3 regions of the Paraburkholderia sp. GAS82 genome follow, and region 1 is predicted to be linked to each of the others. Evidence: predicted binding sites of a transcription regulator. Region 1 holds the regulator's gene; each other region holds the start of a gene.
The links. The regulator LexA, encoded in region 1, represses DNA repair genes until DNA is damaged. The targets are predictions, from matches to a motif close to ACTGTATNNNNATACAGT.
Positions count from the first base shown of each region.

Region 2: a site for LexA is predicted at 1,987-2,004, ahead of P3T17_RS32495 (VRR-NUC domain-containing protein). Genes of this name have one in related genera too.
Region 3: a site for LexA is predicted at 2,840-2,857, ahead of P3T17_RS00025 (PA0069 family radical SAM protein). Genes of this name have one in related genera too.

Region 1 is NZ_JBNDLX010000004.1:112,287-116,428, forward strand. Features, by position in the region: gene cysW (sulfate ABC transporter permease subunit CysW) at 1-8, opposite strand, end outside; gene cysT (sulfate ABC transporter permease subunit CysT) at 5-910, opposite strand; gene P3T17_RS14005 (sulfate ABC transporter substrate-binding protein) at 1,029-2,069, opposite strand; gene lexA (transcriptional repressor LexA) at 2,400-3,053, shown strand; gene P3T17_RS14015 (hypothetical protein) at 3,084-3,428, shown strand; gene P3T17_RS14020 (DUF2939 domain-containing protein) at 3,611-4,142, shown strand, end outside.
Region 2 is NZ_JBNDLX010000013.1:112,549-116,690, reverse strand. Features, by position in the region: gene P3T17_RS32500 (ATP-dependent DNA helicase) at 1-214, opposite strand, end outside; gene P3T17_RS32495 (VRR-NUC domain-containing protein) at 211-1,962, opposite strand; gene P3T17_RS32490 (NUDIX domain-containing protein) at 2,181-2,678, opposite strand; gene P3T17_RS32485 (hypothetical protein) at 2,877-3,086, opposite strand; gene P3T17_RS32480 (tetratricopeptide repeat protein) at 3,458-4,142, opposite strand, start outside.
Region 3 is NZ_JBNDLX010000001.1:2,073-6,214, forward strand. Features, by position in the region: gene P3T17_RS00010 (acyl-CoA dehydrogenase) at 1-707, shown strand, start outside; gene P3T17_RS00015 (D-amino acid dehydrogenase) at 852-2,138, opposite strand; gene P3T17_RS00020 (Lrp/AsnC ligand binding domain-containing protein) at 2,308-2,796, shown strand; gene P3T17_RS00025 (PA0069 family radical SAM protein) at 2,909-4,039, shown strand; gene P3T17_RS00030 (TM2 domain-containing protein) at 4,110-4,142, opposite strand, start outside.

The DNA of each region.
Region 1 (4,142 bases):
TGACTCATTGGACACCTCCTGTCACGCCTGCCGCACCGATAGCGCCTGGGACAGGCAGCGCCGGCGCCGCTGAACCACGACGTGTACGACGCTGCAGATACCACTGCAGCGTATTGATCAGCAGCAGCATCAGGAACGACACGACCAGCATCACGACCGCAAGAGCCGTTGCCCCAGCGTAGTCGTATTGTTCGAGCTTGGTGATGATCAGCAGCGATGTGATTTCCGACTTCATCGGCACATTACCGGCAATGAAAATCACCGAGCCGTATTCACCGAGCGCCCGCGCAAAGGCCAGCGCGAAACCGGTCAACAACGCCGGCATCACCGCAGGCAGCACGACGCGGCGAAACGTCAGCCAGCGCGACGCGCCGAGGCACGCGGCGGCTTCTTCCTGCTCACGCTCGAATTCTTCGAGCACCGGTTGCACGGTGCGCACCACGAACGGCAGACCGATGAAAGTCAATGCGACCAGCACGCCCAAAGGCGTAAAGGCGACCTTGATCCCGAGCGGTTCGAGAAACTGGCCTATCCAGCCATTACCGGAGTAAACCGCCGCGAGCGAAATCCCGGCCACCGAGGTCGGCAGCGCAAACGGCAGATCGACGACGGCGTCAACGAGCCGCTTGAACGGAAATGAATAGCGCACCAGCACCCACGCCACCAGAAAGCCAAATACCGCATTGACGAGCGCGCCGCCGAGCGCCGCAAAAAAGGTCAACCGGTACGACGCCAGCACGCGCGGCGAAGCGACCGCGTGCACGAACTGCGTCCAGTCGAGCGAGGCGGTCTTGAGAAAGGTCGCCGCAAGCGGAATCAGCACCACGAGGCTCAGATACGCCACTGTGATGCCGAGCGTCAGGCCGAAGCCCGGTAAGGCGCTTGGCTTGCGGAAGGTCAACGTTGTCATGCTCGATGCTCTTTCAGGGTGAAAACCGGGTCGCGCGGCTGGACCAGGCTGAATGGCCAAACGGCGCGCCCCTTGAGGCGCGCCGGACGACAGCCTGACTGCCTTACCTCGTTACGCCTCACTGCGGCGAGTAGATCGAATCGAACACGCCACCGTCTGCGAAGTGCGTTTTCTGCGCATTCGCCCAGCCGCCGAACGTGTCATCCACGGTGTACAGCTTCAGCTTCGGAAACTTCGCGGTCAGCGCGGCCGGCACCTTGTCCGAACGCGGACGGTAGAAGTTCTCCGCGGCAATCTCCTGCCCCTGCTCGCTGTAGAGGAAGTTCAGATACGCCTCAGCCAGCTTGCGCGTGCCATGCTTGTCCACCACCTTGTCGACTACCGATACAGGCGGTTCAGCCAGAATGCTCACCGACGGCACCACGATCTCGAACTTGTCCGGACCAAACTCCTTGAGCGACAGAAACGCTTCGTTTTCCCAGGCAATCAGCACATCGCCGATACCGCGCTGCACGAAGCTCGTCGTCGCCCCACGCGCGCCCGAATCGAGCACGCCCGCGTTCTTGTACAGCTTCGTGACGAATTCCTTGGCCTTCTGATCATTGCCGCCCGGTTGATGCTCGGCATACGCCCATGCCGCCAGATAGTTCCAGCGTGCGCCGCCCGAGGTTTTTGGGTTCGGCGTGACGATCGACACGCCCGGCTTCACCAGGTCGTCCCAATCCTTGATGTGTTTGGGGTTGCCCTTGCGCACGAGGAAAACGATCGTCGAGGTGTACGGCGCGGCGTTGTCCGGCAGACGCTTCTGCCAGTTCTTGTCGACGATGCCCTTGCTGGCAAGCGCATCGATGTCGTAAGCGAGCGCGAGCGTCACGACGTCCGCCTGCAGCCCGTCAAGAACCGAGCGCGCCTGCGCACCTGAGCCGCCATGCGACTGCTTGAAGGTGATGGTCTCGCCGGTCTGGGCTTTCCACTGTTTGCCGAATGCCTCGTTGATCTGCTGGTACAACTCGCGCGTTGGGTCGTACGACACATTCAGCAGCGTCGTGTCCGCCGCCTGCGTCTGTCCGGTCAGCCCAAGTGCCGCTGCGGCGCCAAGCGCCAGCACCGTGATGAGCTTCCTGGTCCTGCGTGCGAGCCCCGTGCCCTGATCGATCATCCAGCTTCTCCGCGTGGTGGTCAGGCGAGGCAACGTGCCCCTTCCTGTCTGTTGTGTTTGGTGTTTGAGGTCTTGCGCGCGTCTTGCCTGCGTCGACTCGAGGCCCAGTCTATCGAAGGGCTTTCATCATTAAAAATAATGTTTCTTCATTTTTTAATACTCAAAAGTGGTAATGACAGCCGGACGCGGCGTTGCGGCACGAAATCCGGTGTTAGGACGCCGTCTGACGGCGTTCCACTGACACCCAGGGTCGAGAACTTAAAGTAAAGCTTGAATTGCGCCGGATACTGTATAAAAATACAGTCACCTGTCTATCCATACAGTGACCCCATGACCAAACTCACCGCACGACAGCAAGAAGTTTTCGATCTGATCCGCCGGGCCATCGAACGCACCGGTTTTCCGCCCACCCGCGCGGAGATCGCCGCCGAGCTGGGCTTCAGCTCGGCTAACTCGGCGGAAGAGCACTTGCGCGCGCTTGCTCGCAAGGGGGTCATCGAGCTCGCCGCGGGCGCGTCGCGCGGCATCCGGCTACTGCTGGCCAGTCAGGACGACGGGCCGCATCAGTTCACGCTGCCGCACGCCAGCATCATGCAGTTGTCGCTGCCGCTGGTTGGCCGGGTGGCCGCGGGTAGCCCGATCCTTGCGCAGGAACACGTCTCGCAGCATTACGCCTGCGACCCGGCGCTCTTTTCCAGCAAGCCGGACTACCTGCTGAAAGTGCGCGGGTTGTCCATGCGGGACGCCGGCATTTTCGACGGCGACCTGCTCGCCGTACAGAAGAAAAGCGAAGCCAAAGACGGCCAAATCATCGTCGCGCGGTTGGGCGACGACGTGACGGTCAAGCGTCTCAAGCGCCGGCCGAATGGCATCGAGCTGATCGCCGAGAACCCCGATTACGAAAATATCTTTGTTCAGGCCGGCAGTGCGGAATTCGCACTGGAAGGCATCGCAGTGGGGCTGATCCGCCCCACTGAGTTCTGAACCTTGCCTGAACAACGACTGGAGAGAATCATGGAACGCCTTGCCCGCCTGCTGCCCTTCCGTCAGTTCGGTCGCCTGCGCCATTTGCGCAATCTCGTACCGTGCGCGCCGATCGAGGCGTCCAATGTTACTGCTTCGCTGTTCGACGACCCGCAGCCGCATGCTTCGACCTTGCCGTCGGCGCTGCCGGCCTTCGCACGCGTGTCGCTAAATTCAGGGCTCAATACGGCGGAGCCAGCCCGGCGCGCGCCGGTGCGGGTGTACCACGGGCCGTCGCGTCTGATCATGGTCGGCACGGTGGACGCCGTGTGCCGCATGATCGACCGCTGCATCGCCGAAGAAACGGCCGGCGTGCAGAATGCGATGTTCGAGTAAGCATCCGGAAAAAAGCCCAGAGATGGGTGAACCGGCCGTCAGGCGGTTCGCACACCCGGTAAAGATCATTACGTGAGGTTGCGCGCGGTTGGCTCAGGGATAATCGTGCATCGGTCGTATGGGGATCGTTTTCCCGCGGATGCGGTCCACGTTAGATCACACCTCACGGAGAAGCTCGCCCGATGGCTGTTTCAACACCTGCAAAACGCGGCGTCGCGCGGCCGCTGATCGTCACAGTGCTTGTCATTGTGGTCGTGGCTGTACTCGGGTACGCCTATGCGTTGCCGTATCTCGCACTCGATCGTCTGAAACGCGCCGCCGATGAACGTGACGCGCAAACCGTCAGCGAATATGTCGACTATCCCGCGTTGCGCGAAAGCCTGAAGGATCAGATTGCTGGTCTGCTGACGAGAAAGATCCAGGCGCGTGCCAACGGCAATCCGCTCGCGGCCCTCGGCGCGATGATAGGCGTCGCACTGATTGGTCCGGTGGTCGATGCTTACGCAACCCCAGATGGCGTCGCCGCACTCCTGAACGGAATGCCGCCGCGCGGCGATCCGACCCAACGGCCACCGGTACCGCCCGATGCGCCTGCGAACGCTCCAGCCAATGCGCCTGCCGGCAGCGCAGACTCGACGGCGCCCGCTCCCGCGACGGCCGGCTCACCGACAACCCCACCGCAACCGCCGCAGACAACGGTCGCCTATCGTGGCA
Region 2 (4,142 bases), on a different contig from region 1:
GGTCATACCCGTCCGCCCGGCCGCGCACGGTGAGGCTGCGATGTACACCGGTCAGCGTAATCTCCGCCTCGTAGTCGTCAGCCCGCCGCCCCGCTACGGTGGCATGTCCCGCGATGCCCTCCGCAGCCGTGGGCGCGGGCGTAAAACGCAGATCGAGATCGCCGCGTTTCGCCGTGAACTCGCACAACGCCCGCACAGCCACGACGTAGGTCATGCGTCCACCCCGGCGTCGATGGCAAGTTCGTCGTCGGCCCAGCGTACGTCGAGCACACGCACGGGCATGCCGTGCTGCGCACAGTATTCGAGCCAGCGGATCTGGTTGTCCTGCAGACGATCGCCGGGCCCCTTCACTTCGATCAGCTCATAGCGCCGCTCGGCAGGCCAGAAGCGCACGAGATCCGGCAGGCCGGAACGGTTGCTGCGAATGTCGCGCAGGAGCCGTTCGAACCAGAGTTTCAGATGCGCGGCCGGCAGACAATCGAGTGCCTGGGTGACGAGTTCAGGCGTCAAAACACCCCAGAACACGAACGGAGACAGTAACCCTGCCTTGCTCTCGAGATGCCGCAGTATCGTCTCGCGATACGCGCCACTGTCGAGTTGCGCGAGGCAAACTTCGAACTGCGCGGCGCGGCGCGCATGGAAATCGGGCGCATGCAGATCAGCTGGGCCGCGCTGGAAAGGATGGAAAAACGCACCGGGGATCGCCGCGAACACAGGTTCCCAGCACAGCAAACCGAACAGCGAATTGATCAGCGCATTCTCGACATAGTGAACCGGCGCGTGCGGACAACCCAGATGATCGCGCGCGACGTATTCCACCGCGAGAGGCGCAGCGGGCCGAGGCAAAACCAGCGTACTGCGCTCGATGGGACGAGCCTGCGTGCCCCTCGCTGCCTGTAGACCCAGACGACGTTGCAGTCGCGGCAACATGCGAGCGAGACGCTGACGTTCCTCTTCGCTTTCCGGCCCTTCGGCCGCTTCCTGCGCCAAGGCGAACGCCGCCTCGAAACGGCCACAGCGCTCGAGCACCCGCATGCGCCGATGACGTGCCCCCGGCCAGGTGCAGCGTATATAGACGCTCAGCGCCGCGTCCCACTGCTGCTGGCGTTCGCAATGCTGTCCGACGCGAAAGAGCAGCTTGGCACGACGCGCTTCGAGCCACGGGTTGCCGATCTCGATAGCAGCGATTTCGTCGACCAGCGGGTCAACGGGCTCATCTGCGCTCAGCGTCTCGAGCGCTTCGCGACAGGCGTGCAAGGCGAGATAGCCGTCCACATCCGCGCGCTGTTGAAACGCCCGTGACGACGGAGAAAACGCCACTGTCTCGTACTGGAACACGCCGAGATCCGCGAGCACGAACTCCGACCAGTCCTGCTGCAGATTGCCGAAGAACATCAGCCTCAGACGTTCGCACAGCGGCGCGACGGTGACATGAAACACACGGTCGGAGGTTTGCGGATTCCAGACGTCGTAGGGTTTGGCGTCGTGACAGGTCGCACGCAAGGCGTCGAGCAGATCTGACTTGCGGAGCCCTTTGCGTGCGGGGACGTCGGTAAAAATCTGCTGCAGTTCCGGGCGGGTCGCCAGCGCGAATAGCTCGTCGAGGCTTAGATGAGGTGTAGCGTCGATCCAGCCAAGCGCAATCAATGGCGTGGCTGCGAGCAGTGGGCAGCCGATTTCCTCGTAGACCAGGCGGCTGGCTTTGAAAAGCGTGCCTTTGCGCATCAGCATGCGCACGAGCAGCGCCCGCGATGCCTGTGGCAAGCGGCTGAACTCCGTGAGAAAGCTGCGCTCGTCGGGGCCGAGCACGTCGGCGTAGCGCTCGGCGAGCCATGCCAGCGCACGTTCGAAATTCAGCAGGTAGTAAAGCGCCCAGGGCGGCGGCGAGCTCTCCCCTGCCTGGCCGGCAAGAGCCGCGGAAGGAACATCGATAGTAGCGACGGAGGGCGCGTCAGGAAGCATCGGTCACCACGGGACGATCAATGGACTGTATGTTTGTACAGTATATGATAGCAAACCGCGCGTGGCCGCGGTTTCGATGATTGACGGCCCACACCTCCTGACTGGCTTCCGCGGCGGATGAACGTATAAACGAATCGCGAGACAATCGGGCGACACGGTTTTGTCACCGGAAGAAACTGAGGCAACCGCATGCAGTCGACCTGCGGCCTGATATCGCTTCAGGCGCTATCGACCGGCGATCGACTGCTGAGATACGCGGTGACTGCCCCTGTCAGCGCCATGCCCTGCAACTCCTCAGGTGATGCCAGATGCGTGGCGACAATCTCACGATTATCAAGCCGCAGCTCGGGCAAGCGATCGAGGTGCAGTTCAAAGAAATGCACCCGGTCTCTTCTCCCGTCCCAAATGCCGTACACACTGCCCGCGGGGCGTAATGGGTGCGGCGAGAGACCCAGCTCCTCCTCCATTTCGCGGTGCGCCGCTGCTTCGGGCGCCTCGCCAGGCTCGAGACTACCGCCGGGAAAATTCCACTCGTCGCGGTACGATGAGTGCACCAGCAACAGCGCCTGCCCGACATAGATTGCGACTAGCGCGCCCTCGTGGCGAGGCCGTCGAAGGTGCCACCAGGCGCGAGCGAGCCGGAATCCGAGGCGAAGCGCCATGCGCCAGACAGAGTCGACAACCATGGCCAGACGCGCTCGCTCATGGCTCTGCATGAGGTCTCTCCTTTCCTTTCATGGTCAGAGGATCTTCCGGTTCGTCGCGTTCGCGTGGGTTGGTCGTTTGGTGTCTGGTGTGCCGCTGCGTGAGAAAACTGTACGGCTAGCGCGGGTATCGAATGGTTAGGACCTGCGGAGCATGCTTCCCGAAGCGCTGCACCGAAGCCGTCACGGCAAAGGTGATTATTGCGCCGCTTACGTCTGCAATCTCTCGAGTTCCGCATGCACCTCATCGACCTTGCGCTGCCGCTCGGCAATTTTCCTGGCACTCTTGCCGTCGGCCTTTGCGTACGTAACCTCTTGCTCCACCGAGTTGCGTTTCGCATCGCAGCCGCTTGTCTGAGCGGAACACATTACCGGAAAGATGATGATGGCGAGCGTAAATGCCTTGATGGTTGTACTCAAGCGGGGCCTCCGGGTGTTTATGCTCTTGGTGTCGAGGTTCGATGCGGCAATATTACTTTGAATTGCGGAGGGGATTTGGAGAATCGCAGCTTGGCGGTCGAGAGTGATGTTGCACACCAAGATGCTGCGAAGGCACTGAGCAGAATGGGGCCGGCGGGCAATTCATTCAAGCGACAGATTTTTCGACTGCTCCAGGAGAGCGGCTACTCTATGTCAAAGCCAGCTGAACGGCCCGGACAACAGTTTCAGTTCAGCGGATGAACGCTCATTCGAAGTATGGGGCGACGGTCAGGCGCTCCCCGTTCGACACACTCACGCTAGCGCCCCGGAACCGGGCACCATGGCAATCACCGTCCACGTGGTTCGCCGACTCAAGGCCAGTTTTCGATTGCGTACCTCCGGCAATCCGCGGTTTCGAAATGCGCCGTTGGCCAATTCACCGTGTGCCGGCCAAATTTCGGCAGCTCATCCTTTGACAGGTCGGCGAGGCAACTGCGCCACGCGTCGGCGTCGGCCGATTCCGAATTGCCGCGGCACTGCGGATGGCGCTTTTCGCTAATCATGGCCTCCTCCAGTGCGGTTGCAGCCCTTTCCGGTTCTCTGAGTCGGGTCTCGATCTTCGCGACCTCTTTGTACGCCTTGCTTGTATATTCGTCGTCCAGCGCGATTGCCGCGCGCAGCTTGTCCAGCGCCTCAGTATGCTTTCCCTGTAGCTCCAGCGCTTCGCCCAGATTGACATAAGCCTCGGCGTAGCGAGGATCGTGTCGAATGGCCGATTCGAACTCGCGTTGGGCTAACTCGGCTGGCTGGGCGTGCAGTCGAAGCGATGAGTCCGTCGGTATATATTCGTGGCTCGCAATTTTAAGGTACTCGCGTCCGAGCGCATTATGCCCGGCGGCGAAAAAGTCGCGGTCGACTGCTACCCGTTGATATTTTTCGAGTGCCTCCTTATCGCAACCCATGTTTTCCAGTGCGATGCCCCAGTTATAGCGAGCCCACGAGAACTTTCGATCAATCCTTATCGCCTGCCGTGCGCGCTCGATCTCTGTCAGGTAA
Region 3 (4,142 bases), on a different contig from region 1:
CTTATGTCGCCGCCGCACATTGCGATATCGCGCATCGTCACCCGGACGAAGCGAAGCGCAACGAGCACCAGGCGATCTACGAGTTCCTCGTGCCGATCGTAAAGGGCTGGAGCACGGAGTTGTCGATCGACGTGACCAGTCTCGGCGTGCAGGTGCATGGCGGCATGGGCTTTATCGAAGAGACCGGCGCGGCCCAGTACTATCGCGATGCCCGCATTCTGCCGATCTACGAAGGCACCACCGCGATCCAGGCGAACGATCTGATTGGACGCAAGACGTTGCGTGACGGTGGCGCGGTGGCGAAGTCGCTGCTGGACGGTATTGCGCAAACGGTCGAAGCACTCGGCTCGCAGCAAGGGGCGGCCTTCGAGTCGATGCGGCGTCAGCTCGCGCAAGGACATCGTGCGTTGACGGCGGCGGTGGAGTTTGTTGTCGCCAACACGAAGCGCGATCCGAATGCGGTGTTTGCCGGCAGCGTGCCGTATCTGAAACTGGCGGGCATCGTGCTCGGCGGCTGGCAGATGGCGCGTGCGTTGCTGGTGGCGGCGGAGAAGCGTACCGAAGATCCGTCGTTCTATGGGGCGAAAATCGCGACCGCGCAGTTCTACGCAGAGCATGTGCTGCCGCAGGCGGCTGCGCTTGAAGTGGCGATTGTCAGCGCGAAGGGGGATGAGGGTGTGCTGGCGCTGTCGGAGGATCAGTTTTGACGTTGCGCGTGAATTGAGTGCGAGACTGCGTGATCGATGAGATCACGCGAAAAACAAACGGCGCCTGGAAGCTTGCAGGCGCCGTTTGTTTTGAGAGGGGCGGACAGCGTTACTGTCGTTCCGGTTGGTAACTTGCCAAATCGCTCAGGCGTAAGCCGGACGCGTTGCACCACCCGTCTCGCCGAGGTAGCGGTGCACCGACAGGTCGTCCGCCTGAATGGCAGGCTGCTTGCCCGACATCAGGTCCGCCAGCAGTTGGCCCGAGCCGCACGACATGGTCCAGCCGAGCGTGCCATGGCCGGTATTCAGGAACAGGTTCGACACCGGCGTGCGGCCGACAATCGGCGTGCCGTCCGGGGTCATCGGACGCAGGCCGGTCCAGAAGCTAGCCTTGGCCGTGTCGCCACCGCCCGGGAACAGGTCGTTCACGCACATCTCGAGCGTCTCGCGACGCGCCTGACGCAGCGACTTGTCGAAGCCAACAATCTCCGCCATGCCTCCGACGCGAATCCGGTCGTCGAAACGCGTAATCGCAATCTTGTAGGTTTCATCGAGCACGGTCGACACCGGCGCGGCCGCGGCATTGACGATTGGCGCGGTGATCGAATAGCCCTTCAGCGGATACACCGGAATCTTGACGATGTCCGCGAGGAACTTCGTCGAATACGAACCGAGCGCCACTACGAACGCGTCGGCGCGTACCAGTTCGCTACCGCATTGCACGCCGGCGATCCGGCCGCCCGCCATGGCGAGCGCGTCGATCGGCGTGTTGTAGCGGAATGTCACGCCCAGTTCTTCAGCCAGTGCCGCGAGGCGCGTGGTGAACATCTGGCAATCGCCGGTTTCGTCGCCCGGCAGACGCAGGCCGCCCGTCAGCTTGTGGGCAGTTGCAGCGAGTGCTGGCTCGGCACGCGCGAGTTCGTCCGGCGACAGCAGTTCGAACGGCACATTGGCGTCTTTCAGCACGGCGATGTCTTTCGCGGCGCCGTCGAATTGCTGCTGCGTGCGGAACACCTGCAGCGTGCCGCCGGTACGGCCTTCGTACTGGATGCCGGTGTCGGCGCGCAGGGCCTGCAGGCAGTCGCGGCTGTATTCGGCAAGGCGCACCATACGGCCCTTGTTGACCGCATAGCGCGACGACGTGCAGTTCTGCAGCATCTGCCACATCCATTGCAACTGGAATTGCGTGCCGTCGAGGCGGATGGCAAGCGGCGCGTGCTTCTGGAACATCCACTTGACAGCCTTCATCGGCACGCCCGGCGCGGCCCATGGCGACGCGTAGCCTGGCGAGATCTGACCGGCGTTGGCAAAGCTCGTTTCGAGTGCCGGACCGGCTTCGCGGTCGATCACCGTGACTTCATGACCGGCGCGTGCAAGATAATAAGCGCTCGTCACCCCGACGACGCCACTGCCCAAAACGACGACTCGCATAGCTGCTCCAGAAGGTTCTTTGGGGCTCGCGCGTCCTTGGAGAAATCAGCTCGTTTGTAGATAATTCGATTAACGAGGTGATACGCTTTCAGCCCAGTGTTATCCGCTATAGTATTGAGTGTCAGGTAGGTTTTGTTATTGTATTTTTAAGATTTTCAGTAAAAAGGCCATGCGAACACATCGTCAACCGATCCGTGCGCTCGACAAGCTCGATCACAGGATTCTCAGGCTGCTTCAGCAGGACGGCCGGATGGCGATGAAAGACCTCGCCGAGCAGGTTGGGCTGTCGGTTACGCCATGCATCGAACGGGTCAAGCGGATGGAGCGCGACGGCGTGATCACCGGCTACCATGCGCGTGTCAATCCGGCTGAGCTGGGCGCTGCGCTGCTGGTGTTTGTCGAGATTACGCTCGACCACAAGAGCGGCAACATGTTCGACCAGTTTCGCCGCGAGGTGCAGAAGATTCCCGAGGTGCTCGAGTGTCATCTGGTGTCGGGCGACTTCGACTACCTCATCAAGGCCCGCATTGGCGAGATGGCCGACTACCGCAAGCTGCTCGGCGATATCCTGCTGCAGCTGCCCGGGGCGGTGCAGTCGAAGAGCTATGTGGTGATGGAAGAAATCAAGGAAACCTTGACGATCGCGGTGGGCGAATAGGCTGTCGGTAAGGTAAAGACGGGACTCGACAAACGGCTCAAACACTGTATATTTATACAGTAACAGTGAGCCGTTTTTTCGTTCCCGTTTCCTGTTTTGGCCTGACCTCGCCGTGACTGATTCCGTCCCCGAATATCCGATCGCCCCGCCTACGCCCCACAAAGGGCGCGGTGCCGTGACGAACCTGCAAGGCCGCTATGAGCTTGACCAGCGCGAAGCGGTGGATGACGGCTGGGCGCCAAATGAGGAAGAGGAAGGTAGTTCACCCAAGTTGCGCACGCAGATCTTTGAAGAGCGTGCCAAAACCATCCTGACCCGCAACGCGTCGCCCGACATCCCGTTTAACGTCTCGCTCAATCCTTATCGCGGTTGCGAACACGGCTGCATCTATTGCTTCGCGCGGCCCACCCATAGTTATCTGGGGCTATCGCCGGGACTCGATTTCGAGAGCCGCATTTACGCCAAGGTCAACGCGCCGGAACTGCTCGAACGGGAGCTTTCGAAGAAGTCGTACGTGCCGGAGCCGATCGCACTCGGCGTCAATACGGATGCCTGGCAGCCGGTCGAACGCGAGTTGGGTCTCACGCGACGGGTAATCGAGGTGTTGCACGCGCGCGGTCATCCGTTTGCGGCTATTACCAAGTCGTCATTGATCGAGCGCGATCTGGATCTGCTTGTACCTATGGCGGAGCGCGGCCAGTTCATGGCGGCCATCACCATCACCACGCTGGATGCCGAGATTGCCCGCACGCTCGAACCACGAGCAGCAACGCCGGCACGGCGGCTGCGCACAATCCGCACGCTGAGCGAGGCCGGAATTCCGGTGGGCGTCAGTATTGCGCCAGTAATTCCGTTCGTCACCGAGCCTGACATGGAGCGGGTCATGGAGGCGTGTGCGGAAGCGGGGGCGACCAATGCGAGCTATATCGTGCTGCGTCTGCCGTGGGAAGTCGCGCCGCTATTCAAAGACTGGCTCGCAGCGCATTTCCCGGATCGGGCCGAGCGGGTCATGAACCGCGTGCGCGACATGCGCGGTGGCAAGGACTACGACGCCTCCTTTGCCACACGAATGAAAGGTGAGGGTTTGTGGGCCGATCTGATGAATCAGCGCTTCCATAAAGCCGCGCGTCGGCTCGGTCTGAACGAGCGTCGGCGAGGCATTCTGGATATGTCGCAGTTTGTCCGCGCGCAGCCGCCGGCGCCGATCCCGGCGCGCGACGACGGACAAATGGATCTCTTTTAGCTGGGGCGTACGAGCGTTGGCGCCGCCAGCCCGTTTGATCGATCTGTTCGGCCGACGCCCCTCGAATCGCCTACATCGACGATTCGAAATAGGTATCGAATGC